DNA from 4 places in the Gordonia sp. w5E2 genome. Region 3 is predicted to be linked to each of the others. Evidence: predicted binding sites of a transcription regulator. Region 3 holds the regulator's gene; each other region holds the start of a gene.
What was found. Region 3 encodes LexA, which represses DNA repair genes until DNA is damaged. Its sites were predicted from a motif close to CGAACANNTGTTCG; they were not measured.
Positions count from the first base shown of each region.

Region 1 (7,287 bases), 1.2 Mb from region 3:
CTCATGTTCGACGGCAGTCCGTGGTCGACCGACAAAGACGGCATCATCATGGCGTTGTTGGCGTCGGAGATCTTGGCGGTGACCGGCAAGACGCCGTCGGAGCGCTACCGCGAGCTGGCCGCGGAGTACGGCGAATCCGCTTATGCCAGAACGGATGCGCCTGCCACGCGCGAACAGAAGGCGGTGCTGGCGAACCTTTCCGCTGATCAGATCACCGCCACCGATCTGGCCGGGGATCCGATCACCGCGGTGATGACGAAAGCGCCGGGCAACGACGCGCCGATCGGCGGCGTGAAGGTGACCACCGCGGACGCCTGGTTCGCCGCACGACCGTCGGGTACCGAAGACAAGTACAAGATCTATGCCGAATCGTTCAAGGGTGTCGACCACCTCGCGAAGGTTCAGGAGCAAGCGCAGGAGGTCGTCGACGCCGCACTGTCGTGACTCGTTGGTGCTGTCGTCAATTGCTGGTGCGTTAGGCTCGCCCGTGGTGCCACGCTGCTGATCGGTGTTGCACACCTGCTCCATGGGAGGGCACGGCGACCACACGAAGGATGATCTGTGACTGACAGGCGTAAGCCACCCGCATCGACGTCAAAACACCAGCCTCGCGCGACGTCGAGCACCTCGACGTATGTGTTGCTAGGAATCGCCGTTGTGGTGGTGATCGCTCTGGTCGTCGGCGGCGTTCTGTGGAACCGCAATCGCGATCACGGCGGAACAGCCAACGAGCAGGTCCTCAATTCCAACGCCGCGTTGATCATCGGTGCTCCCGACTCGAAGACGACGATCGACGTCTTCGAGGACTTCATGTGCCCCGTGTGCAAGCAGTTCGAGGAGCAGTCGGGTCAGGCGATTGTCAGCGCCGTCGATGCGGGCAGGCTTCGGGTTCGCTACCACATGCTGAACTTCCTCAATCGTCAGTCGGCGTCGGGTAGTTACTCGAGTCGTGCCGCGGGCGCACTGCAATGTGTTGGCGCAGGCGAAAACAAAGAGGTCTTCTTCAAGTTCCACTCCGCGCTGTTCGCAGATCAGCCGAAGGAAGGTGGCGACTCCGATAAGTCGAACGCCGACCTGGCGAAGGTCGCGGCCGAGCAGGGCGCCAACGGGGTGACGCAGAAATGCATCGCCGACGGGGCCAAGGTCGCCGAGGGCGAGAAGGCGGCTGAGGAGTCGGAGAATCAACTGGCCAAGGCCACCGGCGGGCAGGTTGCCACACCGACAGTGCTCTCCGGAGGCGTGCCTGTTGACGGAATTCTCAACGGAACCGGATGGCTCGACGCCCTGCTCGGCAAGGCGAGTGAATAGTCGGGGTAGCGCCATGCTGTCGCAACCCCGCTGCAACGGTCGCAGATCTCAAACACGTTGCGACGACGCGACGCGAGAGCGCAATGGCGCGAAATCGCGCGATTGCTGTCGTTTTGGTGGCACCCTGGGTATCACTTGTTATCAGGGGGGCCTGATCGGCGTGCTCGGGGGCCCACTCGGTGTTCTGCTCGGATTCGGTCTCGGTGCCGCAGGCGGCGCGCTCGTTGATGCCAGCCGCTCCGACGACCTCGACGACGCGATCACGGAGTTCGGCAAGACTGTTCGCCCCGGCGGCAACGCCATCATCGCGCAGACCGACGAGGCCGACACCGCAGCTCTCGACGCCCTGGTGACCAAGTACGACGGTGCCATCGTGCGTCGCCCGCTCGACGAGGTTCTGGCCGAGCTCGAGGCTCAGCAGGACGCTGCAGAGGCTGCAGCCGAGGCCGCTCGTAAGAAGCTCCACGACGAGAAGAAGGCTGAGAAGAAGGAGAAGCGCGAAGAGCGCGTCGAAAAGCTGAAGGCGAAGTTCTCCTGAGCTGACACTCCTACTGCTTGAGCGAGACCCCTTCGACGACGCGTCGAAGGGGTCTCGTTCTGTTTGTGGCGGGTTTGGGTATTGGCGAATCTTGTTGCGGCAGTATGGACTTCCTCGGGCGTGTGATGTCGGCGACCTGATGTATGCAGATGAGCGATCCGACGGGAGCCTTAAGCGCATATGGACTTTTCGATCGACTAGTTGTAACACCCGGGGAGGTTGTGAACGGCGTGGCGTCTGTGAACAGGTGAGGGCCTCCGGTATCGGTGGGGTTACCACACACACGCCGACTACCAAGAGGCCCTCATGACACACCGTAATGCCTTCCTGGCCGAACGTGGCCGTCTGTCGCTGGCCCAGTGCGTCGTGGAGTCCGGCTGGACGCTGCGGCGAGCTGCTGAACGGTTCAACTGCTCACCCGCTACGGCCAAGAAGTGGGCCGACCGCTATCGGCAGGCCGGTGCGGCCGGGATGACCGATCGCTCCAGCCGCCCCCACCGATCCGCCAACCGGCTCGCGCGGCGGCGGGAACGACGAATCATCAAGGTGCGCTTCTGCCACCGGTGGGGAGCCGCCCGGATCGCGGCGCATTTACACATTGCGCAATCGACCGTGGAGGCAGTCCTGGCGCGCTATCGGATGCCGTTGCTACGCCATCTCGACCAAGCCACCGGCCTGCCGGTGCGCGCGCCACGCCCCCGCCGCTACGAACACGACAATCCTGGTGATCTGGTCCACGTCGACATCAAGAAGCTCGGCCGCATCCCCGACGGCGGTGGACATCGCCAACTCGGGCGCACGATCGGCAATCGGCACAACAACAAGAAGGGCCGCGGCTACTCATTTCTGCATCACGCCGTCGATGACCACTCACGTCTGGCCTATTCGGAGATCCTCGGCGATGAACGCAAGGAGACCGCCGCCGGGTTCTGGACCCGTGCCAACGACTTCTTCACCGCTCACGGCATCACCGTCACCCGAGTCCTGACTGATAACGGGTCCTGTTACCGCTCAAGGGTTTTCGCTGAAGCTCTCGGCCCCGACATCAGGCACAAACGGACCCGCCCCTACCGGCCGCAAACCAACGGCAAAGTCGAACGATTCAATCGCACCCTGGCCTCGGAATGGGCCTACGCACAGCTCTACACCTCTGATGGGGCCCGGGCGGCGACCTACAACGACTGGCTCCACCACTACAATCACCACCGAACCCACAGCGGCATCGGCGGCCTCACCCCGATCGAACGCCTACACGTTCACAACCTGGCCGGGTCTTACAACTAGTCGGCTGAGTCGGTCACACGAATCATGTTGTTGTACAAGCGGAGTGGGTCCGCATTGCGTCTGGCGCGGTGAATATCCACAAGTCGATCTTGTGTTCGAGATTTCCTCGACGCTGTCGGTATTGTCGGGTAATGTAGAACACATATTCGACATGACGTGGGGCGGGGGTGGCGGCACGTGAACGGCAACAGCAATCGCAACAACAGCGAAAACGGTGGCGCGCCTTCGGCTGTGGGGTCGTCTGTGTTGGCCTCTGCTGCGGTGGGTTCTGCGGATGCGGTGGTGGCGGAGAAGCTGTCGCGCTTGGCGTCGGTGTTGGATGAGTTGGCTGCCGTCGATGTGTCGCTGGTATCCGACGCGGCGCTGGTCGAAGCCACTGTGGAGGCCGAACGCCTGGCGTTGCGGACCGCGGGCGCTGTCACGGATCGGTTGATTGTGGAAGCCTCCGACCGCGATCTACCCCGCGCCCTGGGTTTCCGCGATGTTCGCAACTTTATGGGGCACGGTCTGCACATTGGTGACCCGGCGGCGCGGCATCGGGTGATCGCGGCGACCGGATCGTTCACCACGATCTGCGGTGACCGACTACCACCGTCGTGCCCGACGTTGGCTGGGTATGTGGCGGAGGGTCGGGTCGCGGGCGCGCACGTGCGTGCGGTGTTGGAGGTGTTGGAGGCGATCCCCGGTGAGGTGTCGGCCGAGACGAAAGCTGCCGCCGAAGCGCAGATGGCCGGGTATGCGGTCCAGTTCACGCCCGCCGAAATCACCAACCTCGGGTCACGATTGTTGGCGCATCTCGATCCGGACGGGACACTCACCACCTCGAAGGACCGTAAACGTCGACGCCGTCTGTGGGTGAACCGACAGAACGCGCAACTCATGTCACGGTTGACCGCCGATCTCGATCCGATCGCCCGCGCCCGACTCGATACGGTGCTCGACTCGTGGGCCAAACCCGGCATGAACAACCCGGATGATCCGGAGTCGCCGGTCGGTCCGATCGCGACCGCGAATGCCGAGCAGGTCGCGGCGGCCGCGCTGCGTGATGAACGCTCGCCTGCGCAACGCAACCACGACGCCTTCTCCGCACTGCTCGGGCAGGTGTTGGAGTCGGGGATGCTGGGTAACACGCATCGGGGGTTGCCGATTCAGGTGATCGTCACCACCAGCCTGCACGAGTTGGAAGCGCAGGCGGGGATCGCACAAACCACGTCCGGAACACTGCTGCCCATTCAGGACGTGATCAACATGGCCGCCTCTGCCGGAGCGAGTCAGTATTTGGCGGTGTTCGGTGACCACACCAGTGTCCCGCTCTACCTCGGTCGGTCGAAGCGGATCGCGTCGCTCGGGCAACGGTTGGCCTCGTTCGCCTCACCCGGCGGGAAGATGTGTTCGGCACCCGGCTGTAACCAGCCCGCGTCACGGGTGCAGATGCATCACGCCGCGAAAGACTGGGCCGACGGCGGACTCACCGATATCGATCAACTCGTCCCGGCCTGTGATGTGCACAACCGCAGAGTCGGCACGAAACCCGGCCAGTTCACCACCCGCATGATCACCGAAGGACCCGACACCGGTCGCGTCGCCTGGCGGCTCAACGCCAAACCGGGTATGCCGGAGAATCCCGAACGCATCAACCGCATCGCCGACGTCAAAGCCGACTTCCACGACTACCTCGCCGCCGAACACACCAGCAACGACGCTGCTGCAGCCGCAGCACGCGCGGCTGGTACCGGGATCGACACAGACACAACCGTTACCTGGATTGTGTTGCCGCACTTGGTGCCCAACCCGCCCAGCGGGCGGATCGAGCTCGCACTGGTGGGCAGGGTGCCTGTCGGCGATACCTCGCTCCTGAGCAGGCGGGTCGACATCCGATGGAACCTCTCCAGGCCACTCGAACTCGACCCCGAGCCGCCCACAGATCCGGAAGCGCCAACGGGTCCAGCTCCACCAGCCGGCCCCATCGCGCCCCACGGCGCCGACCCGCCAGACAGCCTCGGCCCACCGCTGGCCGACGCCGCCTAACCGGCCGCGGCGACCAGGCCGACACGCTGAACTATCCGGACGCAACGTCGAACCTGGTTGTGCCGCAACCCGTCTACACCCCGCCACCACACTCGGTGGCGGGGCAGACGTGGTTGGGCACATCTGCTTAGGGCGACGGATGAAAGCCGGAACGGCCTCAGGCCCCAGAGGTAGCGCGAGATTCGCGAAGCTCGGCGGCGTCGTCGATGGCTGTGCGTAGTCGTCGAACTGCTTCGCGAAGTGTGTCGGGTTGCAGGGTCGCGAAGCTGAGTCGTGCACTGTCGGTGAGATCGGCATCGACGGCGAATGCCGAACCCGGAACGAACGCGACGCCGTAAGACAGTGCGACACTCAGGATCTCGCTGGTGTCGACACCGGGCAGTCGCACCCAACAGAACATGCCGCCGCTGGGTGAGGTGTATTCGACCGAATCGCCGAGCTCGTCGTCGAGAGCAGACGTCAGGGCGTGTGCGCGGAACGCGTATGCCGAAGCGATCGTGTCGATGTGGGCGTCGAACCACGTTGTGTCGGAGAGCAAGTCGGCCACCATGAGTTGGTTGAGCGTCGATCCGCACAGGTCTGCAGACTGTTTCAGTCGTTCCACTAAATCCACCACAGCGGGTGTCGCGTTCAGCCAGCCAACGCGCAGCGCCGGTGCCAGTGTCTTCGACGCAGAGCCCAGCCGAATCGTGCGATCGCCGGGAATCGGTGTGGGCGGAGCCCCGTCGAACGCCAAGCGTCCATATGGATCGTCCTCGACGATCCAGAATCCGTATGTCTCGGCCAAATCGGCCAGACTGTTGCGGGTCGCAGTGCTCGCGGTTGCTCCTGAGGGGTTGTGGAAGTTGCTCACCGTATGCACTATTCGCGGCCGGACGCCACGTTCGAGGAGCCTCGAAAGTGCTCCGACGTTCGTACCGTCACTCGTGATCGGCAGGGCCACGATCTCGGCGCGGACGCATTGAAACGCTTGTAGGGCACCGACATACACGGGATCGTCGACGACAACGACGTCTCCGGGGTCGACCAGTGCCTGAGCGAGCAGCGACAATGCCTGCTGAGATCCGTGCGTCAGCAGGATTCGGTGTGGGTCGACGCCTTCGACGCTCGCAACCACATCGCGGCAGAGCGATACTCCGCGGCTGGTTGTGTACTGCAGCGCATTTGGGTGGCCGATCATTCGTGTAGCGGCGTCGGCTATGCGGTCGCCCGGGATGAGGTCGGTGGCGGGAAGGCCGCCTGCGAGGCTCAGCACTCCGGGTTGCTCGGTGACCTCGAGGAGGTCGCGAATCGCCGAGCCTCGAACTCCTCGGAGTGCTGCTGACTCGATCGGGACTGTGGGCATTGTCGAGGAATGCGGCATCGCACATCGCTCCTGTTCTCGGGAACTGAACGGGGGAGGTGATGCGGATGGTCACCGGGAAGGCGTGCATCGGGTGGATCGCCTGCCACAAGACTAGCCGAAAGTCTCACTAAGCGATATCGAAATCCCAAATAGTGAAATCCACACGATCGTCTTCGCGTGGGCTTCGCCCCGCGACGGGAGCGTTAATCTAATGAAAACGACTATCGTTTACAATAGTGACATGAAGGTACGCAACTCGGTTCGCTCGCTGAAGAACAAGCCCGGCGCCCAGGTGGTGCGACGTCGCGGGCGCATCTTCGTCATCAACAAGAAGGACCCTCGGTACAAGGGCCGCCAGGGCTGACTACTGCGGCAAACCGCCGATGGTTCACTGCTCGGATGAGAGAGTCCCGGGTCGTAGGTGACCTTCCGCCAGAGCTCGATCTCTCCCCATTCTCGGGCTGGGTTCGATTCGCCGAATTGCCGAGCGCCGATGTGCCGCGTGGGCCAGGCGTTTACGTAGTGGTGCGACCTACTGACGCCCCGCCGCAGTTCCTCGATGTATCACCGGCCGGCCGTTTCAAAGGCATCGATGGCACCGAGCCTGTCGCGGATCTCCGAGACCGTTGGGTGTCCGAAAGCCGTGTGATGTACATCGGCAAGGCGAACGTCGGCAGGAGCGGCCGACGCGGGCTGCGTCGACGGCTGGATGAATATCGTCGCTACGGGGCGGGTGCACCCGTCGCGCACTCAGGTGGCCGACGCATCTGGCAGCTCGCCGATC
Region 1 is NZ_CP144213.1:3,377,699-3,384,985, reverse strand. Features, by position in the region: gene pgm (phosphoglucomutase (alpha-D-glucose-1,6-bisphosphate-dependent)) at 1-444, shown strand, start outside; gene RND64_RS15315 (DsbA family protein) at 562-1,308, shown strand; gene RND64_RS15310 (DUF1269 domain-containing protein) at 1,322-1,846, shown strand; gene RND64_RS15305 (IS481 family transposase) at 2,153-3,130, shown strand; gene RND64_RS15300 (HNH endonuclease signature motif containing protein) at 3,308-5,158, shown strand; gene RND64_RS15295 (aminotransferase-like domain-containing protein) at 5,316-6,521, opposite strand; gene ykgO (type B 50S ribosomal protein L36) at 6,745-6,867, shown strand; gene RND64_RS15285 (hypothetical protein) at 6,903-7,287, shown strand, end outside.
Region 1: RND64_RS15300 (HNH endonuclease signature motif containing protein) is a predicted target of LexA. The motif match lies at 3,266-3,279, and genes of this name have one in related genera.

Region 2 (7,287 bases), 1.1 Mb from region 3:
GTGATCTCCGCGAACGTGCACGTCGAAGACGGCGCGATCGTCGAGGGCAGTGTGTTGATGCCCGGTGTGCGGATCGGCAAGGGCGCCGTCGTGCGGCACGCGATTCTCGACAAGAACGTCGTCGTCTCCGACGGCCAGCAGGTCGGCGTCGACATCGCCGCCGACCGCGATCGTTTCGCCGTCAGCAACGGCGAGGTGGTCACCGTGGGCAAGGGCATCCGCATCTAAAGCGCATGCCCGCGGCAGGGTGCTCTCAACCCTCTGCTCTCAACGCTGCTGTCGGGCCTCGAGCTGCGCCAGCGCGGCGGCGACGAGGGATTCGATCTCGGTGCCGTCGTCGGCGGGTAGCGCGTTTACCGGCCACCAGCGCAGGTCGTCTGACTCCGAGCTGATATCGAAGTGGGGAAGCCCGCCACCCGGTTGCGACGGCGCGACCGCGGCGAAGCGCACGTCGAGGTGTCGGGTGGGCTCGCCGAGAGAACAGGTGATGGGGTGGGTGTGGAGTTGGGCCAGCGCGCCGAGTGTGAGGTCGTCGATTCCCGACTCCTCGCGCGCCTCGCGGAGTGCGGCGTCGGCGATCGAGTCGTCGGACTCTTCGCAGTGCCCACCGAGCTGAATCCATTTGCCCACACGCGGATGCAGCGTCAGAAGGACGTGGGCGTGCGTGGCATCGAACACGATTGTCGACGCGGTGAGATGTCCGGGAACGCTGCGGCGCAGACACGCATCCGGCTGCGCGTCGAGGAAAGCGAGATAGGCGTGTCGCAGCGAATCCTGTTCGGGCGCCTGCGCATTCCATGACCGAAGAAGTTCGACGGCCGATGAGTGAAGGGAATCAGCGCTCATCGCTCGATCACCCACTCGTCGGTCGGAGCCGGCTCGCGTAGCTGCTGCGGTTGGGCGGGGTATCCGATCGCGATGGCGCCCAACGGTTCCCACGAGGGGTCGACGTCGAGCTCGCGACGCACGACCTCCGGCGCGAAGATCGTCGATCCCACCCAGCAACTACCGAGCCCGCGGACCGACAGCGCGACGAGCAAGCTCGCGACCGCACCGCCTGCGGCGACGGTGAACATCGTGTGCTCTGCGGCGTTGCGACGTGAGTCGGGGTAGGTGTGCGCGCCGTCGCCGATGAGCATCGGGATCACCAGTTCTGGTGCGTCGTAGAGGATCTGGCCGCGCCGCACACGCTTGGAGATCGACTCGGGTGACTTGTCGTCCGACGAGAGGTCGGCTCGCCACGCGTGTCCCATCGCGTCGAGCAGACGGACTCGACGCTCACGAGATCGCACCCAGACGAAACGGAACGGATGGGTGTGGTGGGGCGCCGGCGCTGTCAGCGCGTCGGCTAATGCGGCCCGGAGATCTTCGGGCGCAACGGGTTCCGACGAGAAGTCGCGGATAGATCGTCGGGTCAGGATCGCCTCGACCCTGCCCTGCGTGATGGCTTCGGCGGTGCCGAGGCGGAACAGGTCCTCGTCGGCCGGTCGCACGAGTCGCGCGGCAGTCGATCCGTCGTCGTGCACGCGAAGCCCGCGCACCACCGCAACCGGAACGCCGTCGAGCTTTCCCTTCACCAGATCTGCGGCGGACGCGATCTCGTCGGCGACGGCGATGTCGGTGACGATCAACGGGTTGCCGTACGAGTCCTCGCCGCCCTCGTAGGGGTGGCTCACGGCGATTCCCGACGCACCGATCGCGACGTCGGTCTGTCCGGTACGCCAGGCACGGCCCATCGTGTCGGTGACGATGACCGCGACGTGGTGACCCGTGAGTCTCGCGATGGCTTCGCGCAACAGTCGTGCGCTGCCGTCGGGGTCCTCGGGGAGTAGAGCGATCTGGTCGGTCGGCACATTGGAGCCGTCGACGCCCGCGGCGGCCTGCACGAGGCCGAGTTTGTTCTCGGTGATCAACGTGCGGTTCTTGCGCGCGAGGACGCGCACGGACTCGGCGTCGATCAGCTTGCGCCGCAGCGCATCACGCTCGTCGAGGTCGGTGGGCGCCGGAATCATCCGACCCTCGGTCTTGGAGAACACCTTGCTGGTGACGACGACGACATCGTCGTCGCGTAACCACGGGGCGCGGCGTGTGATCTCCGCTGCGAGGTCGGTCGTGGTGTCGAACTCGGGCAGACCGGTGACGGGGATGATCTCCAGAGCCGCGGGGGCGCGGTGGTCGCGGAGTGCTCCGCTTCGCGACGCTGCGCCGGCGTCGGCCATCATCGAGCGTCTCCGGCCGCGTCGGGGTGCGCAGCCCGCGGAATGTCGACGCCGACGAGGGCGCACGCGTCACGGACCATCACGGCAGTGGTCTGCGGGTCGGTCATGAGCAGCGGTGCCGTCCCGATGGCGATGCCGTCGACGTGTGCGGTGTCGCCCTCGGCGATCAGCCACCCGTCGAGGATGCCGTTGGCGCTGCGGGCTCCGTAGTGGGCGGCGATGGCCTCAGCGGACGACTCGACGCCGATGACCGACAGGCACTCGTCGGCCATTCCCCGCAGCGGACGATTGTCGATCACCGGCGAGATGCCGACCACTGGCGCCGACGTGGTGCGCAACGCGCTCCGGATGCCGGGAACGCTGACGATCGCCCCGATGCTGACCACGGGATTGCTCGGCGCGAGCAGGATGATGTCGGCGTCGGCGATCGCCTCGGCGACCCCTGGTGCCGGTGCGGTGTCGTCCGACCCGACCTGTGCGAACCCGAAGGTCGGGATCTGCGCACGGTGTTTGACCCACCATTCCTGAAAATGGATCGCGACGCGTTCGCCTTCGCTCCCATCGGATTTGGCGACGACGACGTGTGTCTCGTGTCGTTCGTCGGTTGCGGGCAGTAGTCGCACGCCGGGCTGCCATCGCCGACACAGTGCGGCGGTCACATCGGCGAGCCGGTAGCCCGCATCGAGCATCTGGGTGCGGATCAGGTGCGTCGCCAGGTCGCGGTCGCCGAGTCCGAACCAGTCCGGGTCTGCGCCGTATGCGGCCAGTTCCTCCTTGGCGTGCCACGACTCGTCGGCTCGACCCCAACTGCGCTCCGGGTCGATTCCACCGCCGAGCGTGTACATACAGGTGTCGAGGTCGGGACAGATGCGCACGCCGTGCATCCATGCGTCGTCACCGACGTTGACCACCGCGGTGATCTCGTTTCCGTTGCTCGATGCCGAGTCGCCCGCGGCAACCGGAAACGGCGTCGGACCGAGCAGTTCGCGGACCCCGGACAAAAATCGTGCGCCGCCGACACCGCCGACGAGTACCGTCACCTTCACAACGACCCACTCTAGTGAGTCGGGATCGAGTCGATATCATGGACCACGACGCCGCGCCCGCCATTCGCATCTGATGTGACATTGATGTGTCCGCGCAACACAACTCGTGTCTTACGGGGAGTTCTTGTCGGTCGATGGTATTAAGGAATATTTTGATTCAACTTGACCGGACACGTCTCTGGCGTGTCTAATCACATCAGTGTCATTTCTGGTTCGAGATCGAGAATCGGTGCACCGCAACGAAGTTCGATCACTTGTTCGAATTCGGAAAGGTTGATCGGACACCGTGGTGGTGCCAGATCGCGCCGGACACTTGGTGAAGATCGAGAATGTACGGGTATGAGTGGTGGTGTGGCACCGATGCCGCGCCGCTGTGACGACAGAGAACAACGACTTCCCAGGCAGGAGGCGCCGACGATGGCATTCGACAACGCGATCGGCAATCCCCTTGAACCACACGGACATTCAGAGATCGCGTCCCCGTTGAGTGGGGATGCGAACTACACAACCCTTGGGCCCGTTGATGATTCATTGATCGGGACACCTGAGATCGGGACGCCCGAGGTTTCACTTGGCGCTGACGAGAACTTGCAGCGCCGTCATCTTTCCTTGGTGCCCAACGACTTCGAGGGCTTGTTCGACGCAATCGAAGACCAATGGCAAGATCGCGCGCTGTGCGCGCAGACCGATCCGGAGGCGTTCTTCCCCGAGAAGGGCGGCTCCACTCGTGAGGCGAAGCGCATCTGCCAGGGCTGCGAGGTGAAGGCCGAGTGCCTCGAGTACGCCCTGCACAACGATGAGCGTTTCGGGATCTGGGGCGGCCTTTCCGAGCGTGAGCGTCGCCGCCTCAAGCGCGGCATCATCTGACGGTTTACTCGGGTCCCCGGTCGATGATGTCCTCGTCGAGACCCAGGTGTGTTGCGACCTGCTGTACCAAGACCTCGTGAACGAGATCGAGTAGGTCCTCGCCCTTCTTCGCCCTGCTCTCCAGCGGCCGGCGGAACAGGATGATCTGCGCCCTGGTCGGCGCTCCGTGGACATCGACCCCCGCGGGCATCAGACGCGCAAGCGGGACGGCTCCGTCGGCGGTCACCTCGTCGGGCCACTGCACGGTTTCGGGGTCGCGGGGCAGCAGACGTGGGATTTCGTCGACGGCGATGTCGAGTCCGGAGAGCTCGTCGTGCCAGCGAGCGTCGATCTCCGCGAACGCCTCAAGGACAACCGTGTCGAATTCGTCCGATTTGCTGCGCCACGCAGGCACGCCCTGCGGCAACAGCGGGGAGCGCAGCCCCCGGCCCCGTCGGTCGCGGCGTGCTCGACGCGCTGCGTGCACAGCCGAGAGCCGCATATCGGACACCCGGTTCTCCGAGGAGCGCACCGGCGAACCCTGGCCTCGATCGCGCGTTGCGCGCCGCCGTTCGATACGCATGCCGAGATTGTAAGTCTCCACCCACCGGTGTCGACTCGGAGGCGTCGGGCCGCGTGTCGGGCCGTCCGCGCCGCGTGTCGGCCCTCGCATCCCATGTCAGACCTCGAGCCGCGTGTCGAAACACCGTTCGCCGGGGCGTGGGACTAATCTTTCTGCTGTGAAGCTTCCCCGACAATGCTGCCGCCCGGCTTGCTCCCGGTCGGCGGTTGCGACCCTGACCTTTGTGTACGCCGAGTCGACGGCGGTCATCGGTCCTCTCGCCACGTCGGATGAGCCGCACTCGTGGGATCTGTGTGACGAGCATGCACGACGCATCACCGTGCCGCGCGGGTGGGAAATGCTCCGCAGCGAGCGGGGATTCTCGGCGCCGGTCGCCGAAGACTACGAATTGACGGCCCTTGCCGAGGCTGTACGTGAAGTCGGTGGGCGCGAGGTCGGTGCGCGCGGCATCGCGGGTGCCGTGGGCCGTGCGCCGGGTTTCGACCAGGAGGCGTTCGACGACGTTCGGGCAGGCCGTCACCGCGCAGGTACGTCTACGACCGATCTCCGCCCGAGCCCCGACGTGCGTTCGGGGTCCGACGCCGCGCGTCGTAGCGGGGGTGTGAAGCCGCGTCCTGGCAGGCGGGGGCACCTTCGTGTGCTGCCAGACCCGGTCGACTGACGCGCCCGCGAGATCTGGTGGATCAGAATATGGCTGTGTGTGGGCAGCGACGCCATGCGTCGCTAGGCTGACTCTATGCGTACGGATGCCGCCGACCTCGATGATGTCGACGACCTGATTGCGGGCGACTCCGAGGGTCTACTGCAGGCGGCGGCGTTGACCGGTGCGCAGGTGCGTGCCGTTGCCGAGGCCATGCGTGAGGGCGTACTCGAGCCACTGGCGGCATTACGGCCCCGAAGCGTTGTGATCGTGCACGGAACGTCGAGTGTTGCCCGCGATGCGGTCGCGCTCGTCGTGGCCTGCGTGGCAACCCGTGTCGACGTGCCCATCGTGTCTGCACCCGCCCTGCCGGGCTGGGTCGGCCCGCTCGACGTGGTCGTCGTCGCCGGTGACGACGCGGGCGACATGGCGCTCGCCGATGCCGCGGCGCGTGCGCAGCGTCGACGCGCCGAGGTCGTCGTCGCAGCACCCATCGAGGGGCCGTTGCGAGATGCGTTGGGCGGCGGCGGAATCGACCTTTCGCCTCGTCTGCGCGTCGACCCGCGCTTTCGATTCGCGGTGTACGTCGCGACGTTGCTGGCGGTATTCGCGTCGCTGTCCGATGTGCGGTTCACCGGTCCGGCGCCGCTGGTGAGCGACATCGCCGACGCACTCGACGACGAGGCGGCGACAGACCATCCCGCCCGCGAAACGTTCCACAACCGCGCCAAGATGTTGGCAGCTCGGCTGGCAGATCGTCGGGTCGTGTGGACCGGCGACGGCCCGGCAGCCTCGGTGGTCGCCGCCCGCAACGCGAAGTCGCTGCTCGCATTGTCCGGAAAGGTGTGCGGCACAGCCGATATCGACGCCGTGGCGAGCATTTCGCTGCAGTCGTGGAGTGCGGGGGGCGCGTCCGCCGTCGACTCGATCTTTCACGACCCGCAGATCGACGGACCGTTGGCGGCCGAACCGCCGCGGGTGCTCGCGGTCACGACGGCGTCGAAGCAGTGGTATGCCGAGCGCAGAATTGTCGGCATTCCGGATGCCGAGGCGGTGTTCGGCGACGTCGACGGTGCCGATCCGGCTACGCATCCCGCAGGACCTGTCGGTCCCGAGGATCTGGCAGACGGACCCGCCGACCTGGTCGGCTATGTGCTTCTCGCTTTGCGTGTCGACATCGCCGCGGTGTATCTGCGCCTGACCGGAATCGGAGACTGATGAAACTGCTCGACGGGGTGGTCCGCCCCTACGCCTGGGGGTCGAGAACGGCTATCGCGTCGCTGCGTCAGAAGCCGGTTCCCTCGCCGCATCCGGAGGCAGAACTCTGGTTCGGCGCGCACGCGGAGGGGCCTGCAACGGTCCTCGGCGCCGACGGCGGGCCGGATGGCACGCTGCTCGACGTGATCGACGACGATCCGCAGCAGGCGCTCGGTGCCGCGACAACAGATCGGTACGGCAACCGACTTCCCTTCTTGCTCAAGGTACTTGCCGCCGACGAACCGTTGTCGCTGCAGGCTCACCCCAGTGCTGAGCAGGCCCGTGAAGGATTTGAGCGTGAAGAGGCCGCCGGGATACCCATCGATGCGCCGACGCGCAACTACAAGGATGCCTCGCACAAGCCCGAGCTGATCGTCGCCATCTCCGAGTTCGACGCGCTGGCCGGTTTCCGCGATCCGGCGCAGACGATCGACTTATTGCGCGAACTGCAGGTCTCGGAGCTCGACCCGTACCTGGGATTGCTGGCAGGCCAACCGGACGCCGAAGGGCTGCGCGCGGTGTTCACCACGTGGCTCACCTTGCCCGAATCACGGTTGCGCACCGTGGTTCCCGCCGTACTCGCGGGAGCGGTCGATGCGCTGAACGCGGGATCGCGGTTCGGCCCGGAACTGCGTACGGCACTCGAGCTCGGCGAGATCTACCCCAACGACCCGGGTGTCCTCGCGTCGTTGCTGC
Region 2 is NZ_CP144213.1:3,262,137-3,269,423, reverse strand. Features, by position in the region: gene glgC (glucose-1-phosphate adenylyltransferase) at 1-228, shown strand, start outside; gene RND64_RS14725 (NUDIX hydrolase) at 268-846, opposite strand; gene RND64_RS14720 (coenzyme F420-0:L-glutamate ligase) at 843-2,222, opposite strand; gene cofD (2-phospho-L-lactate transferase) at 2,219-3,265, opposite strand; gene RND64_RS14710 (WhiB family transcriptional regulator) at 3,875-4,132, shown strand; gene RND64_RS14705 (metallopeptidase family protein) at 4,137-4,613, opposite strand; gene RND64_RS14700 (DUF3499 domain-containing protein) at 4,852-5,355, shown strand; gene RND64_RS14695 (hypothetical protein) at 5,431-6,552, shown strand; gene manA (mannose-6-phosphate isomerase, class I) at 6,552-7,287, shown strand, end outside.
Region 2: cofD (2-phospho-L-lactate transferase) is a predicted target of LexA. The motif match lies at 3,513-3,526, and genes of this name have one in related genera.

Region 3 (7,287 bases):
CGACGATCACCGGGCAGACGATTGCGGCCGACGACTTCACTCCGGAGCGACTCCCCGCCTACCTTCGCATGAACTTCGTCGTGATCGATGACCGAGAGGAGTCGGTCGCTACCGGCAAGTCCCTCGCCGAGCTCCGCCGACGCATCGAGGGTGAGGCGCCCGCGCCGACGCCGCGTCGGGTGTACACGACGTGGACGGCCGACGGAATCGGAACACTCGCCGAGTCGAGCGTCGATAGCGTTGCCGGACAACAGATCACGCGATATCCGTCACTCGAGGTCGTCGACGGAGAGCGTAACCGTGGGGTGGCGCGGACGCTCGCGACGTCGGACGCCCAGCGACGTGCGCAATTGCACGGTGCCGTCATCGAACTGCTCGACCACGCGATCCCGCCGCTCTCACGCAAGATCAGCGCCGGGCTCGACCCGGCCGGTCGGCTGGCACTGAGCCAGAGTCCCTATGCGTCACCCGACGCGCTGTATGCAGACTGCACCCGTCGGGCGATTCGCGACATCGCTCCCGCAGCAGTCGATTTGGGCTCGATCCGCACACCCTCGGCCTTCGATGAGCTGGTCTCGACACTGCGACCGCGTGTATCGGCTGCGGCGCCGGAGTATTTCGCTCTTGCTGTCGATGTGTTGCGTGAGGTTGCTCCCCTGCGTGCCGAGATCGACCGCCACTCGGGTCAAACAGCAGCCGACGACGTCGCCGAACAGTTCAACAACCTGGTCTTCGACGGATTCGTTCTCGCAACGGCTAGCGAACACCTGCAGCACGTTCCGCGATACCTGACCGCCGCACGACAGCGCCTCGAGCAGCTTCCTGCCGCCGCGAACCGCGACCGCGAGGGAATGGCCGCCATCGACAGGGTCACCGAACGATGGAACCAGCGCCTGACACAGCTTCCCGAATCGCGCCGAGACATCGTCAGCGAGGAAGCTCAGTGGATCGTCGAGGAGCTGAGGGTGAGCCTCTTTGCCCAGAAACTCGGTACCGCCTATCCCATTTCGGAGAAACGGGCGCTACGAGCTCTTGACCGACTCGGTTGAGACCGGACCCGCCGGACTCGACGCAGCATCGACAGTGTCGTCGCGGGTGGCGGGCGTGTCGAGGTCGTCGGAGCCTTCGTGCGAACCGGTGAGGTTGCCCTGGAGGTCGTCGATCTCGCGTTGGAAGTCTTCGAGCGAATCGAACGACCGGTAGACCGAGGCGAAACGTAGGTACGCCACCTCGTCGAGGTCGCGGAGCGGGCCGAGGATGGCCAGACCGACCTCGTTGCTGGGGATCTCGGCCGAACCGGACGACCTCACCGCGTCTTCGACCTGCTGAGCCAACTGTGCGAGATCGTCTTCGTTCACGTGACGTCCCTGGCATGCGCGTCGTACCCCGCGCATCACCTTTTCTCTGCTGAACGGCTCGGTCACACCGTTTCGCTTCACGACTGCCAGAACAGCACTTTCGACTGTGGAGAACCGCCGCCCGCACTCGCTGCACGCGCGACGACGCCGGATCGCCTGCCCCTCATCGGCGACACGCGAATCGACGACCTTGGTGTCTTCGTTCTTACAAAACGGGCAGCGCATGTAGTCCTCGTGCAGATCTCGGGACGCAGCGGCTCCGTCGGTCTGGCTCGGTCCGATCGTCTGACGACCGGCGGAAGCGAGACCGCAGCGGTGACCGTGTCGGTTTCCGACTGGACCCTGTGACATCGAGAATACCGCCAGCGCTCAGCGGTACGCGGGTGTGACAAGCGGTTGGCCAACGCGCAGCCCACTCGACGGCAGATCGTTGAGGTCGATGATCTCGTCGATGACTGTCTGACGCGGCACATCGGGCGCGACGCGTGCCGCGATCGAGCTCAGCGATTCGCCGGAACGCACGTGGACCACCTGCGTCGAGGTCGAGGACGGCACGCTCGCCCGCTGGTAGTCGGCGCCGACGGTCCCGACCACCCACACGGTCAGTGCCAACCCGACTCCCGCGAGCACCGCCAAGACCGCTGCCCGGCGCCGACGGGCCGCCACCAGCTCTCCGACGCCACCGGCGCATCGCGTGCCCGCAGGCCGCGTTGAGGTGCCGTGATCGAACGCGATCCGACGCCGAGGCCGCGGCGCGACGTCTGCGACGGCGGTCCGTCGGGACTCAGTCGTTCGAACGCGCCCCGCCACACTTAGCTCGTCGCTACGCGCGGGATTCGACGGTGCACGTCCACTGACCACCGTGGCGCGGTGAACTCGGGGACGCGTCGTCGATGCAGGTCGCGGCGTTGCAGATCGGGTGGTCGGCGGTGTTGCCGCGGATGCACTCGACGTGCTGGGAATCGTGCGGGTCACCGGGTTGGTCATCAAGCTGGTCATCGCTACCTCCAATGGTCGATCAAGCGTTCGATGAACTGATGTTCGAGTTCTACCAGAGGGGTCCGACAAAGTCCTGCGACACGTCGAACAAATGTTTGATGTTGTCAGTGGCCTCCGCTACTGTCGGCGCCAGACGATGGAAGAAAGACGCACCCCACCCCGCTTCACAGCAGCACCCGGTTCACAACAGCACCCGCTTCACACATCAGGAAGGACGGAACCGATGACAGAGAAGTCACGACGCGGCCCGTCGTCGCCCAAGGGCAACGGTCGCAGCGTCGAAGGCAAGAAGAGTGGAGGCGGCGAGGAGGCACCGATCCATCCGGCCGTCGCCGAGGCAACACTCACCGATCGCCAGCGTGGCGTCCTCGATGTGATCCGAAAGTCGGTGCGCGAGCGTGGATATCCGCCGAGCATCCGAGAGATCGGCGACGCCGTCGGCCTCACGTCCACGTCATCGGTCGCACACCAGTTGCGCACCCTCGAGCGCAAGGGCCTGTTGAAGCGCGACGCCAACCGTCCGCGGGCGGTCAACGTCTCCGAGGCTCCCGATGCACATCACTCCGATGCCATCAACGGAGATCTCCCGACCCCCACGTTCGTTCCGGTACTCGGCCGTATCGCGGCGGGCGGTCCGATTCTCGCTGAGGAGGCGGTCGAAGACGTCTTCCCGCTTCCGCGTGAGCTCGTCGGTGAGGGCTCGTTGTTCCTGCTCCGCGTCGTCGGCGAATCGATGATCGACGCCGCGATCTGCGACGGCGACTGGGTTGTCGTGCGTCAGCAGAATGTCGCCGACAACGGCGACATCGTCGCAGCGATGATCGACGGCGAGGCGACGGTGAAGACCTTCAAGCGCAAAGACGGCCACGTCTGGCTGATGCCGCACAATCCGCTCTTCGATCCGATCCCCGGAGACGACGCCGCCATCCTCGGCAAAGTCGTCACGGTGATGCGACGGGTCTGATGCGCCGAACGGGCCCCGCAGGTCGTTGACCAGCGGGGTCTGTGTCAGCCGTCGAGTTGCTCGGCGGCTGCGCGTCGGGCGAGTGCCGGACTCGAGGTGGCAAGTGCGGCAGCGGCGGCAGCCCGGCACTGCTCCATCGTCACCGTCGACAGCTTTGCTCCGACTGCGGGCGTCGCCGCCGGAGCCGCCGACAGCGAGGTGACTCCGAGCCCGACGAGCACACATGCGAGCGACGGGTCGGCCGCGGCCTCGCCACAGACTCCGACGGGTTTGCCCTGCTGGGCGCCGGCGGTCGCAACCTGCGAGATGAGTGCGAGCACCGCCGGTTGCCACGGGTCGGTGAGTTCGGCGAGTTCTGCCGACATCCGGTCGGCGGCCATCGTGTACTGGGTGAGGTCGTTGGTTCCGATCGACACGAAGTCGACCTCGGCCAGAATCGCCGGCGCCAGGATCGCCGCTGCCGGGATCTCGATCATCACGCCTGCCGTCAGACCACGCTGACGGACGAGTTCGGCGAACTGTGCGGCCTCCGCGGCCGTGGCGATCATCGGTGCCATGACCCACGGCGTCGTGCCGGACTCCTCTGCCGCGCGCGCAATCGCGTCGAGCTGAGTTCGCACGATGTCGGGGTGGTCGTCGCCGATGCGGTTGCCGCGTACGCCGAGTGCGGGATTCGCCTCGTCCGGGTGCTCGATGAAGGCCAGCGGCTTGTCCGAACCGGCGTCGAGCGTTCTGATGACGACTTTTTGGCCCGCGAACGCCTCGAACACGTCGCGGTACAGCCGCGTCTGCTCGTCCACATCGGGCTCATCCGCCCTGTCGAGAAACGCCAACTCGGTGCGGAACAGCCCGATGCCCTCGACTGGCGCATCGGCAGCGCTGCGCGCGGAGACGCCGTCGGCAACATTCGCGAGGATGGCGACGGCGGTGCCGTCGGCAGTCCGGCCGGGGCCACGCCACGCAGCAACAAGCGCGGCCTCCGCAACGCTGCGCTCGACGAGTTCACGCGCCTCGGCCCCCTCTGGTTCGACGGTGATCGACCCCGCGCCTCCGTCGAGCAAAACCATTGTGCCGCTGGTGATCTCACTAAGTCGCGCCACAGCGACCACGCACGGGATGCCCAACTGCCGCGCGATGATGGCGGTATGACTGGTCGGTCCGCCGAGACGCGTGGCCAGCCCGACGATCACCGCGGGATCGAGCCCGGCGGTATCCGCGGGAGCGAGGTCGTCAGCGAAGAGAATCGACGGGTGACTCGGCGTCGGAATCCCCGGTTCCGGCTGGCCGAGCAACTCGGCGACCACTCGGTCACGAACGTCGTTGAGGTCGGTGATCCGCTCTGCCATCAACCCGCCGAGTTTGGCGAACATCTCGGAGAACTGCGCCGTGGCCGCGACCGCGGCGGCGGGCGCCGACGCGCCCTTCGCGACACGAGATTTCGCCGCACCGATCCATCCCCGATCCTCGGCCAACCCGGCGGTCGCAGCAAGGACCTCGGCCGCAGCTCCCGACGCGTGTGACGCGCGATGACGTAGCCTGCCCGCGACGACTGCCGCGGCGGCGACGAGGCGTTCCGCCTCCGCGTCCCGCTCGTCCTCGGCCAGAACGCGATCGGTGCCGAGTGACGTCTCGTCGTACGTGACGCGCCCACCCGGCCACAACACCGGCCCGTAGGCGAACCCTGCGACGACGGGTGTTCCCGACAACTCTCCTTGACCGTTCATGGTGACCCGATTCTCCGATACCAGGTGCTTCTCCATTGCGTCTGCTGCCTTCCGGGTCGATCGGCCGGGTGCGGTGATCTGTGAGGGATACCCGGCGTCGTGAATTTCTGTGATCAAAGTTACTCGAAACACTTGACTTGTCAACACACACGGGCGTAAACACAGATATATCAACATCGAATGCCACACAGAACCAAACTCACGATGATCCGCAGAAGCCAGATCCACAGCAGCCGGATCCACAGAACACAGACCCACAGATGGTTCGCCGAAGCGCGAGCCACACCACAGATCGGAGTCGACAGGTGTACGCCGAAGAGCGACAGCGAGCAATAGCCGATCAGGTGCGCGCGCACGGCCGCGCATCCGTAACCGCCCTCGCCGACAGGTTCGACGTGACGAGCGAGACGGTGCGCCGCGACCTCGCGGTCCTCGAGCGCGCAGGTAGCGTGCAACGCGTCCACGGTGGAGCAGTCAAGGCCGGGACGGTCGAGGTAGTCAACGAGCTGGGACTCGACCAGCGCGAGTCCTCCCACACCGCAGAGAAGGCCGCGATCGCACGCGCTGCGATACGGTTTCTGCCCTCGGACGGTGGATCGGTGATCTTCGACGCCGGAACCACCACCTACCAGGCCGCCAAGCTGCTGCCTTCGGATCGCAGGCTCACGGTGATCTCCACGAGCCTCCAGCTCGGGCAGGCACTCACCGCGCACGAGCGGGCCACCCTACTCATGGTCGGCGGTCGAGTCCGCGGACTCACCCAGGCCGCAGTCGGAGCCGAGACCGTCGCAGCGCTGCGAAAGATGCGTGCTTCGGTTGCCTTCGTCGGCACCAACGGGATCAGCGAAGGCCACGGCCTGTCCACCCCCGACGCGGAAGAAGCCTCGGTCAAGTCGGCCATCGTCGCCGCCGCGCAGCGCGTCGTAGTGCTGGCCGACTCGTCGAAGATGGAACGCGAGGACTTCAGCTCGTTCGCTCCGCTCGACGAGGTGGATGTCCTGATCACCGACGACGGGATCGACCCCGAGTTCTCCGCGGCGCTCTCGGCACACGGCATCGAGGTCGTGATCGCATGATCCTCACAGTCACAGCCAACCCGAGTCTCGACCGCACCCTGGAGATCGCAGGACCGTTGATGCGGGGCGAGGTGCAACGCAGTACCTCCACCCGGGTCGAGCCGGGCGGCAAGGGAGTCAACGTGTCCCGCGTCGTCGCGGAAGCCGGCATCCCCACCGTCGCGGTACTACCCGCGCACGCCGACGACCCGCTGCTCACCGCCCTCGACGCGGTCGCACTGCCCTATCGCACGGTCGATATCGACGGCCAGATCCGCACGAACATCACGGTCGCCGAAAACGACGGAACGACCACGAAGATCAATGCGCCCGGCCACACCCTCACACCTGCCGAACTCGACGATCTGACAGCGCTCGTACTCGGCAGCGCCGAGGACGCGTCGTGGGTGGCACTGTGTGGCTCGCTTCCGCCGGGAGTTCCCGACGACTGGTATCGACGCATCTCCGATCGCCTCGTCACGAGCGGACGCCGCGTGGCGATCGACACGTCGGGCGCACCCCTGAGCGCGGCGATGTCGGGGCCCATCGACCTGGTCAAACCCAACGACGAAGAACTCGCCGAGGTCAGTGGTATCGCCCCAGCCGAACTGGCCGCTGCCATCGCCTCGGGCGACTACCTGCCCGTCGTGGCGGCGTCGCGCACGCTGATCGCCACCACGCAGGGAGCGGTACTCGCGACCCTCGGTGCGGCGGGTGCGGTACTCACGACCGCTGAAGGCAGTTGGCTGGCCACTCCCCCGCCGATCGTGCCGCGCAGCACCGTCGGGGCAGGCGACGCGTCGCTGGCCGGATACCTCATCGCGTACACGGCAGGCGCCTCCGAACCCGACCGTCTCCGCACGGCAGTCGCCTACGGCTCGGCGGCCGCCGGACTTGCGGGGACGCAACCGCCGCTTCCAGCACAGGTCGACGTCGACTCGGTCGATGTCGTCGAACTCTCGGGAGCCGCCCCGATCACGTGACCCCACAGCCTCCAGACCCTGTACGCGAACCGCCACGAAGCTCACCGACCAGAACCGGAACACCCCCTCCGGCCGCACAGAAGTAGAAGGAAAACCCATGTCCGACAACATCATCACCGCAGCGACGGTGCATCTCGATGTCGACGCCGGCAGTGATCCCGCCGCCGTCATCACCTATCTCGCCGAGAATCTCGGCGAGGCCGG
Region 3 is NZ_CP144213.1:2,156,458-2,163,744, reverse strand. Features, by position in the region: gene hrpA (ATP-dependent RNA helicase HrpA) at 1-1,049, shown strand, start outside; partial or broken gene nrdR (transcriptional regulator NrdR) at 1,149-1,583, opposite strand; gene RND64_RS09860 (LysM peptidoglycan-binding domain-containing protein) at 1,728-2,357, opposite strand; gene lexA (transcriptional repressor LexA) at 2,674-3,321, shown strand; gene ptsP (phosphoenolpyruvate--protein phosphotransferase) at 3,366-5,081, opposite strand; gene RND64_RS09845 (DeoR/GlpR family DNA-binding transcription regulator) at 5,351-6,121, shown strand; gene RND64_RS09840 (1-phosphofructokinase family hexose kinase) at 6,118-7,083, shown strand; gene RND64_RS09835 (PTS fructose transporter subunit IIABC) at 7,181-7,287, shown strand, end outside.

Region 4 (7,287 bases), 540 kb from region 3:
GGCGGGCCGGTATCCGTCGAGCTCGACAGCATCGCCGCGGACTCCTTGGGCGCCACCAGGATCGGCGACATCTGCTGGTCGACCATCGCCGACAAGACAGTCGAGAGCGTCGTCGTCTCCGACGACGAGATCATCGCCGCGCGTCGAATGCTGTGGGAGCAGTTCCGGATTGTCGTCGAGCACGGCACCGCCACCGCAGTCGCGGCGGTCGTCGCGGGGCTGGTGACGCCGGCCCCCGACTCGACGCTGTGCGTGCTGCTGTGCGGAGCCAACACCCGACTCGACGACCTCTGAGCCGACTGGGCGCTCCCTCGCGTCGACTGGGCGTCCCCTCGCGCCGACTGGGCGCTCCCTCGCGTCGACTGGGCGTCCCCTCATGTCGACTGGGCGCTCCCTCGCGTCGACTGTGCGTCGACCGCCCCCGGCGGGGCGTCGGATCACGCTCTGCACAATGGACCCCATGTTCCGCATCATGTTCTATCAGCCGTGCATCCCGCCCAACACGGGTAACGCGATCCGGCTGGCTGCCAACACCGGCTGCGAACTCCATCTGATCGAGCCGCTCGGTTTCTCGATGTCCGACGCTCAGGTGAAACGAGCTGGCCTCGACTACCACGAGATGGCGAACGTGACCGTCCACCCGAACCTCGTCACAGCGTTCACCGAGCTGAAACCGCAACGCGTCTTCGCATTTACCGCGCATGCATCGCGCTATCACACCGACGTCGACTATCGCCCCGGCGACGTACTGCTGTTCGGTCCGGAACCCACCGGACTCCCCGACGACGTGCTCGCCGAACCCGAGATCACCGACCGGCTTCGTATCCCGATGCTCGCCGGGCGCCGCTCACACAACCTGGCGAATGCCGCGAGCATCGTCGTCTACGAGGCGTGGCGACAGAACGGATTCGACGGCGCGGTGTGACGAAATTTCCTGCGCACTAACGGGACTGGCGCACAGTCGGCGCCACGGAGCGCACAGTCGGCCTTACGTGACGCACAGTCGGCGCTATGCGGGACCCACTCGATGGAATCGCGTCCGCTCGGCAGACGGATGGACCGCCCGCCTAGCCGACGCGGAAACGCTTGGTGCGCGCTGTCGCTCCCCCGATGAGCGCCACCTTGGACTTCGGCACGCCAAGGTGCTTGGCGAGCAGTTCGGCGACCGCCTTGTTCGCCTTACCCTCTGTGGCGGGCTCGCGCACGTAGATGGTGATGGAACCGTCCGGCCCGGTCTCGACGAGCGGCCCCTTGCGACTACTCGGTTTTGCCGTGACGATCACCTGTTTCGCCATCTGTTCCTCTCCCCGCTGTCGTTGTGCGCGAATGCTTCCGCGCAGTTGTCAGTGCAAATCTCACATCAGTGCAAATCTCACATCAGTGCACATGTCAGATCAGTGCACATGTCACGTCAGTGCCAATCCCGTGAGCGGGTACCCACTCGAAGATCCATCCGCTGCAACCGATCTGCAACCACCGTCACCGCGCCCTCTGCATTCTGCACTCTGCCGCGTACCAGCAGCGCCGATGCCGAGTGTGCCAGCTCGCGATACCGCGACCACAGCCCGACCGAACACACCACGTTGACCATTCCGGTCTCGTCTTCGAGGTTGATGAACGTCACGCCGGATGCTGTCGCCGGACGCTGCCGGTGGGTGACAGCCCCTCCGACGATGACACGTGACCCATCCGGCACAGACAATAGCGCCTCTGCGGGCAGGACACCTATCGCAGTCAACCGTGGACGCAGGAACTGTGTCGGATAGTTCGACGGCGTGATCCCCGTCGCCCAGGCATCGGTGGCGGCCAGCTCGACATCCGACAATCCCGGCAGCGTCGGTACCTGCGCAGATGACTCCAACTCGAGATGTTCGACGCTCGCGGTGGCCGCGGCGCCCGCCTCCCACAACGCTTGTCGTCGACTCATGCCGAAACACTCGAACGCCCCCGCGCCCGCCAGCCCCTCCAGGTGCGCGAGGTTGAGATCGGCTCGCCGCGACAGGTCGGTGATGCTCGCATACGGACCGTCGACTCCCCTGGATTCGACGATGCGCGCCGCGACGTCGTCTCCGACCCCGCGTATCGACGCCAATCCGAGCCGCACGTCGAGTCCGTCATTCTCCAACGTCGCCTCGGCCAGCGACGCGTTGATATGCGGTCGGTGCACGTCGACGCCGTGTCGGCGGGCGTCGGCGACCAACGACTGCGGCGAGTAGAAGCCCATGGGTTGTGCACGCAGCAACGCGGCGCAGAAGGCGGCCGGATGGTGCAGCTTGAACCACGACGAGTAGAAGACCAACGATGCGAAACTCTGCGAATGACTTTCGGGGAAGCCGAAATTGGCGAAGGCTGCCATCTTCTCGTAGATCCGGTCGGCGATGTCGCCGGTGATGCCATGCGAGCGCTGCATGCCCTCGTAGAAGCGTCGACGGAGCTGGTGCATACGCTCCGGTGATCGCTTCGACCCCATGGCCCGACGGAGCTGATCCGCCTCGGCGGCGTCGAATCCGGCAACGTCGACGGCCAACTGCATGAGCTGCTCCTGGAACAGCGGTACACCGAGTGTGCGCTTGAGCGCGGGCCACATCGACGGATGCTCGACGGTCGGCTCCTCCTGGCCGTTGCGTCGCCGGATGAACGGGTGAACCGATCCGCCCTGGATCGGTCCCGGACGGATCAGTGCGACCTCGACGACCAGATCGTAGAAGCAGCGCGGCTTCAATCGCGGGAGGGTCGCCATCTGCGCTCGCGATTCCACCTGGAAAACCCCGACAGAGTCTGCGCGACAGAGCATCTCGTACACGGCCTGCTCGGTGAGGTCGAGTTTGGCGAGGTCGACATGGATGTTCTTGTGTTCGGCGACCAGATCGATCGCGTAGTGCAACGCCGAGAGCATCCCGAGGCCGAGTAGGTCGAACTTGACCAAACCGATTGCGGCACAGTCGTCTTTGTCCCACTGCAACACACTACGGTTCTCCATCCGCGCCCACTCCGTCGGACAGACATCGGCGATGGGACGATCACAGATCACCATTCCGCCGGAGTGGATGCCGAGATGCCTTGGCATGTTGGCGATTTCGCCAGCGAGGTCGAGTACGTCGTCGGGCGCGGTGTCGGGCATCTTGCTCCAGGCGTCTTGCTGACCGCTGGCATAGCCGAGTGCCCGCGCCATGTCGCGCACCGACGATCGACCCCGATAGGTGATCACGTTGGCGACCTGTGCGCTGTACTCGCGGCCATACCGTCGGTACACGTACTGGATCGCCTCCTCACGACGGTCCGATTCGATGTCGACGTCGATGTCCGGTGGCCCGTCACGCTCGGGCGAGAGGAACCTCTCGAACAGCAACTCGTTGGCCACCGGGTCGACGTTGGTGATACCCAACGCGTAACACACCGCGGAGTTGGCAGCACTCCCCCGACCTTGGCACAGGATGTCGTTGCGTTTACAGAAGTCGACGATGTCGGCGACGACGAGAAAATAGCCGGGAAAGGTGAGCGTCTCGACGATCGCCAGCTCGTGCTCGATCTGCCGGTACGCCGCCGGATGTTCGGCCGGTGTCCCATAGCGGCGTCGTGCGCGGGTCATGGTGAGATGCCGTAGCCAACTGGACTCCGTGTGCCCGGCAGGCACGTCGAACGGCGGCAACTGCGGCGCGATCAATCCGAGCGAGAAGGCGCAGTCGTCGGCGAGGTCTGCCGCGGTGGCGATGGCGTCGGGGTGCGCGGGCAGCAGGCGCATCATCTCGTCGCCACTGCGCAGATGCGCACCGCCGACCCCCGGCATCCAGCCTGCGATGGTCTCGATGTCGGTGCGAGCACGGACCGCCGCCATCGCCAGTGCGAGGCGTCGACGACGTGGCCCCGCGAAGTGCGCCCCCGACGTCGCGACGGTCGGCAGGCCGAATCGCCGCGCGAGGTCGGCGAGCACCGCATTGCGCTCGTCGTCGTCGGGCAGACCCTGCGCGGTGAGTTCAACGACGACGTCGTCGCGTCCGAACCGCTCGACCATTCCACCGAGAGCGGCCTCGGCAGCACCGATACCCGCACGATCCAACGCTCGCCGAACCGCGCCCTTGCGACAGCCCGTCAGGATCATCCAGTGCCCGGCGTCGCGGGTCAGCCGGTCGACGTCGTAGCGCAGCAACCCCTTCTCACCGCCGGACATGTGGGCGTCGGCAATAGCCCGTGACAACCTCCGATACCCCTCACTGTCACGCGCGAGGACCAGCAGATGCTCGCCGGCCGGATCGGTCACCCCGGTGCGGGTCACGTCCGGCTCCAGGGAGAGTTCGGCACCGAACACCGTCGGCATCGCGAATTCCTTTGCGGCCTCGGCAAATCGGACCACACCGTAGAAGCCGTCGTGGTCGGTGATCGACAGACCGGTCAGGTCGAGTCGGGCCGCCTCCTCCACCATCTCCTCGGGCATCGACGCCCCGTCGAGAAAACTGTAGGAACTGTGCGCGTGCAGTTCCGCGTAGCGCACAGACGATCGCTCACGAGACACCTCCGGCGCCGTGTAGGCGCCTCGCTTGCGCGACCACGCGGGGCTGTCGTTGCCGTCGCCCGCCAGCTCGGGACCGAAGAACTCCCCGGGACGACCGCCATCGGGCGAGCGCCCCGACAGCACCCGCTCCATCTCCCGCCACGTCGGCGGGCCCTGGTTCCAGCCCACTCAGCCAGTATAGAACACGTGTTCGACACCGGTCGACGCTAGATGTGGGTCGAACTGAAGGATGTGGGCGCTGCAGCACCCACATCCTTCGATTGGACCCACATCCTCGCGCGACTCGACGACGTACGGCACCCGCGATCGTTCCGGCGCCGCAGCACCGTCAGTCGACTGACACCGCCCGCGGGATTCGACGATCCGCCACGGTCATGGCGATCAACGCCGCTCCGATCACCACGACGGCCCAGCCCGCGATGTGGAGTCCACCATCGGTTGCGCGGGCCCCGAAGGCGATCCCGATGAGGCTCGACGAGAAGATCGCCCCGAAGTACATGAACGTCCGGTACAGCCCGGATGCCACACCGATCGACTCCGGCGGACTCTGCGTGTAGAGCGTCGCCTGATTCGCATAACCGCTCAGTCCGTTGGCAACGCCGAACAAGAACGTCATCGCGAGCAGGACCCACAGCCCGGACGAGTGATGGATCGCCACCGCGGTCACTCCGGCACCGACGAAGCAGAAACCCGTGAGAATCAACGGGATTCGCACCCACCCGTGCGTCGAGTTCACCCGTGCGCACACCACGCTCAGCGCGGAGTACGGGATGAGGATGAGCCCGACCTGCGCCGCGGAGTATCCCGCGGACTGCTCCATCCACTGGCTGATCCCGTACATCGCCGTGTACGAGCCGAGACCTGCCAGCATCTGACGCAGGTAGGTGCGCACCAACGGGGAGTTGGCCGCGAGCATCCGCACATCAATGAGAGGTTGTGCCGCGCGCAGTTCCCAGAACACCAGGAGGAACCCCGCTGCGACGATCACCGCCAGCAGCCACCACTTCGGTGCACCGAGCCCGGCGAGGAACTCGAGCGTCGCGATCACGGTAACCGCGAAGAGTGCCACCCCGACGACGTCGACCACGCGGACGAGGCCACCGAAGCCGCCCACATGCATCGGACCGTCACGAGGGATGCTGCGCAGCGCCCACACGAGGGTGATCAGCGCGATCGGAATATTGACGAAAAACACTGCCCGCCAGCCGAACACGCCGGTCAGCACACCACCGAGCGGCAGTCCGATCACCGCGATCACCTGGGCGGCGATCGAGAACCCACCGAGCACGCGACTCGGCACTCCCATCCCGAATGAGTCGGCACGAGACCGCACGAGCGCCATCGCCGTCGGATACGCCGCAGAGGTGCCGATGCCGATCAGGGCACGCGAGAGCATCAGGCACCAGAACGCCGGCGCGGCGGCACCGATGACACCGGCGATCAGCAGGACGACCAGCCCGGAGGCGAAGACGCGACGAGGACCGAAGACCGTCGCGAGTTTGCCCATTGTCGTTGTGCCACTGCGCTGCACAGGTAGAGCACTGAAATCAGGATCGTCGTCTGTGCCGGACCTCGATGGAAGTCGACGCCGATCCCGACGAGCGCGGTGGCGATCATGGAACTGTTGATCGGGTTGAGTGTCGACCCCATCAACAGTGGCCCGGTGAACCGCCAGCCGAACGGATTGCGCTGTGCCACACCGGCGTCGCCGGTGGCCACGGCGCTCACTGAGCTGTGGCGTCGAGGAGTTCGAGAAGCTCTGCGGTCGAACCTGTCTCGGCGATCTGGGGGAACACCTCGCGCACGCTGTGCGCGTGACGCTCCCCGTCGGAATCGGTCATCGCGTCGGTCGGCAACGTCACGTTGAACCCCGCTTCGTGTGCGTCGCGGGCCGTCGATTCGACGCCTGCGCCGCTGGCGATCCCGACGACGGCGACCTGGGTGACGCCCCTGGAACGCAACTCCTCGAGGAGTGCGGTACCCGCGAATGCGCTACGCGAATGTTTGGTCACCACCAGATCGTCAGGCTCGGGGGCGAATTCGTCGATGAGCTCGGTCCACTCCGTCGGCAGTTGCGGCCTCGCCGATCCAGAGTTGCGGTCCGTCCGTCCGGGAGGCACGGCGTCGACGTTGACCATCACCACGAGCTGCCCGTACTTGCGGAACCTGTCGACCAATTGTCCCGCGCGGTCGACGATTTCCGACGCCGGATACGGTGCGAGATTGTCGCGCAACGCGATTCCACGTTGCATGTCGATGACGATCAACGCGACCCGCGGGTCGAGCGCTGTCATGGCCATGGATTCCTCCTTGATCGAAGCGACTGTCAGGACTCCGCCACACGGCGGAGAAGCTCTGTTGCGGTGGCGATCTGCGCCCGTTCCTCGTCGGTGAGAACCTGCCCGAGCCGGTCGGCGAGCCAGTCCTCGCGAGCCAATCGTCCACGCGCGTAGGTCTCACGAGCCTTGTCCGAGAGATCGAGGAGTGTCTTTCGACGATCTTTCGGATGAGGCGTCCGGACAATGAGCCCCTGCTCGAGCAGCGCCGCAACTGTCGTCGACATCGACTGTGGGCGAACACCTTCGGCTCGGGCGAGGTCGTTTGCCGTCGCCGGTCCCCCACGTTCGAGCCTGCCGAGCACGTTGGTCTGCGACCGCGTGAGATCCCCGATCGGGCCCTGCGCCCGAAGTCGACGATTGAGCGCCGCAAGCACGGGGCGCAGGGTCGCGGCGATCTCGGCGGCACTTTCGGACATATTGTGAGTCTAGCAAATAATC
Region 4 is NZ_CP144213.1:1,617,043-1,624,329, reverse strand. Features, by position in the region: gene RND64_RS07420 (serine/threonine dehydratase) at 1-294, shown strand, start outside; gene RND64_RS07415 (tRNA (cytidine(34)-2'-O)-methyltransferase) at 461-925, shown strand; gene RND64_RS07410 (DUF167 domain-containing protein) at 1,068-1,295, opposite strand; gene RND64_RS07405 (error-prone DNA polymerase) at 1,412-4,678, opposite strand; gene RND64_RS07400 (MFS transporter) at 4,839-6,017, opposite strand; gene RND64_RS07395 (hypothetical protein) at 5,951-6,229, opposite strand; gene RND64_RS07390 (cysteine hydrolase family protein) at 6,235-6,810, opposite strand; gene RND64_RS07385 (MarR family winged helix-turn-helix transcriptional regulator) at 6,837-7,265, opposite strand.
Region 4: RND64_RS07405 (error-prone DNA polymerase) is a predicted target of LexA. The motif match lies at 4,690-4,703, and genes of this name have one in related genera.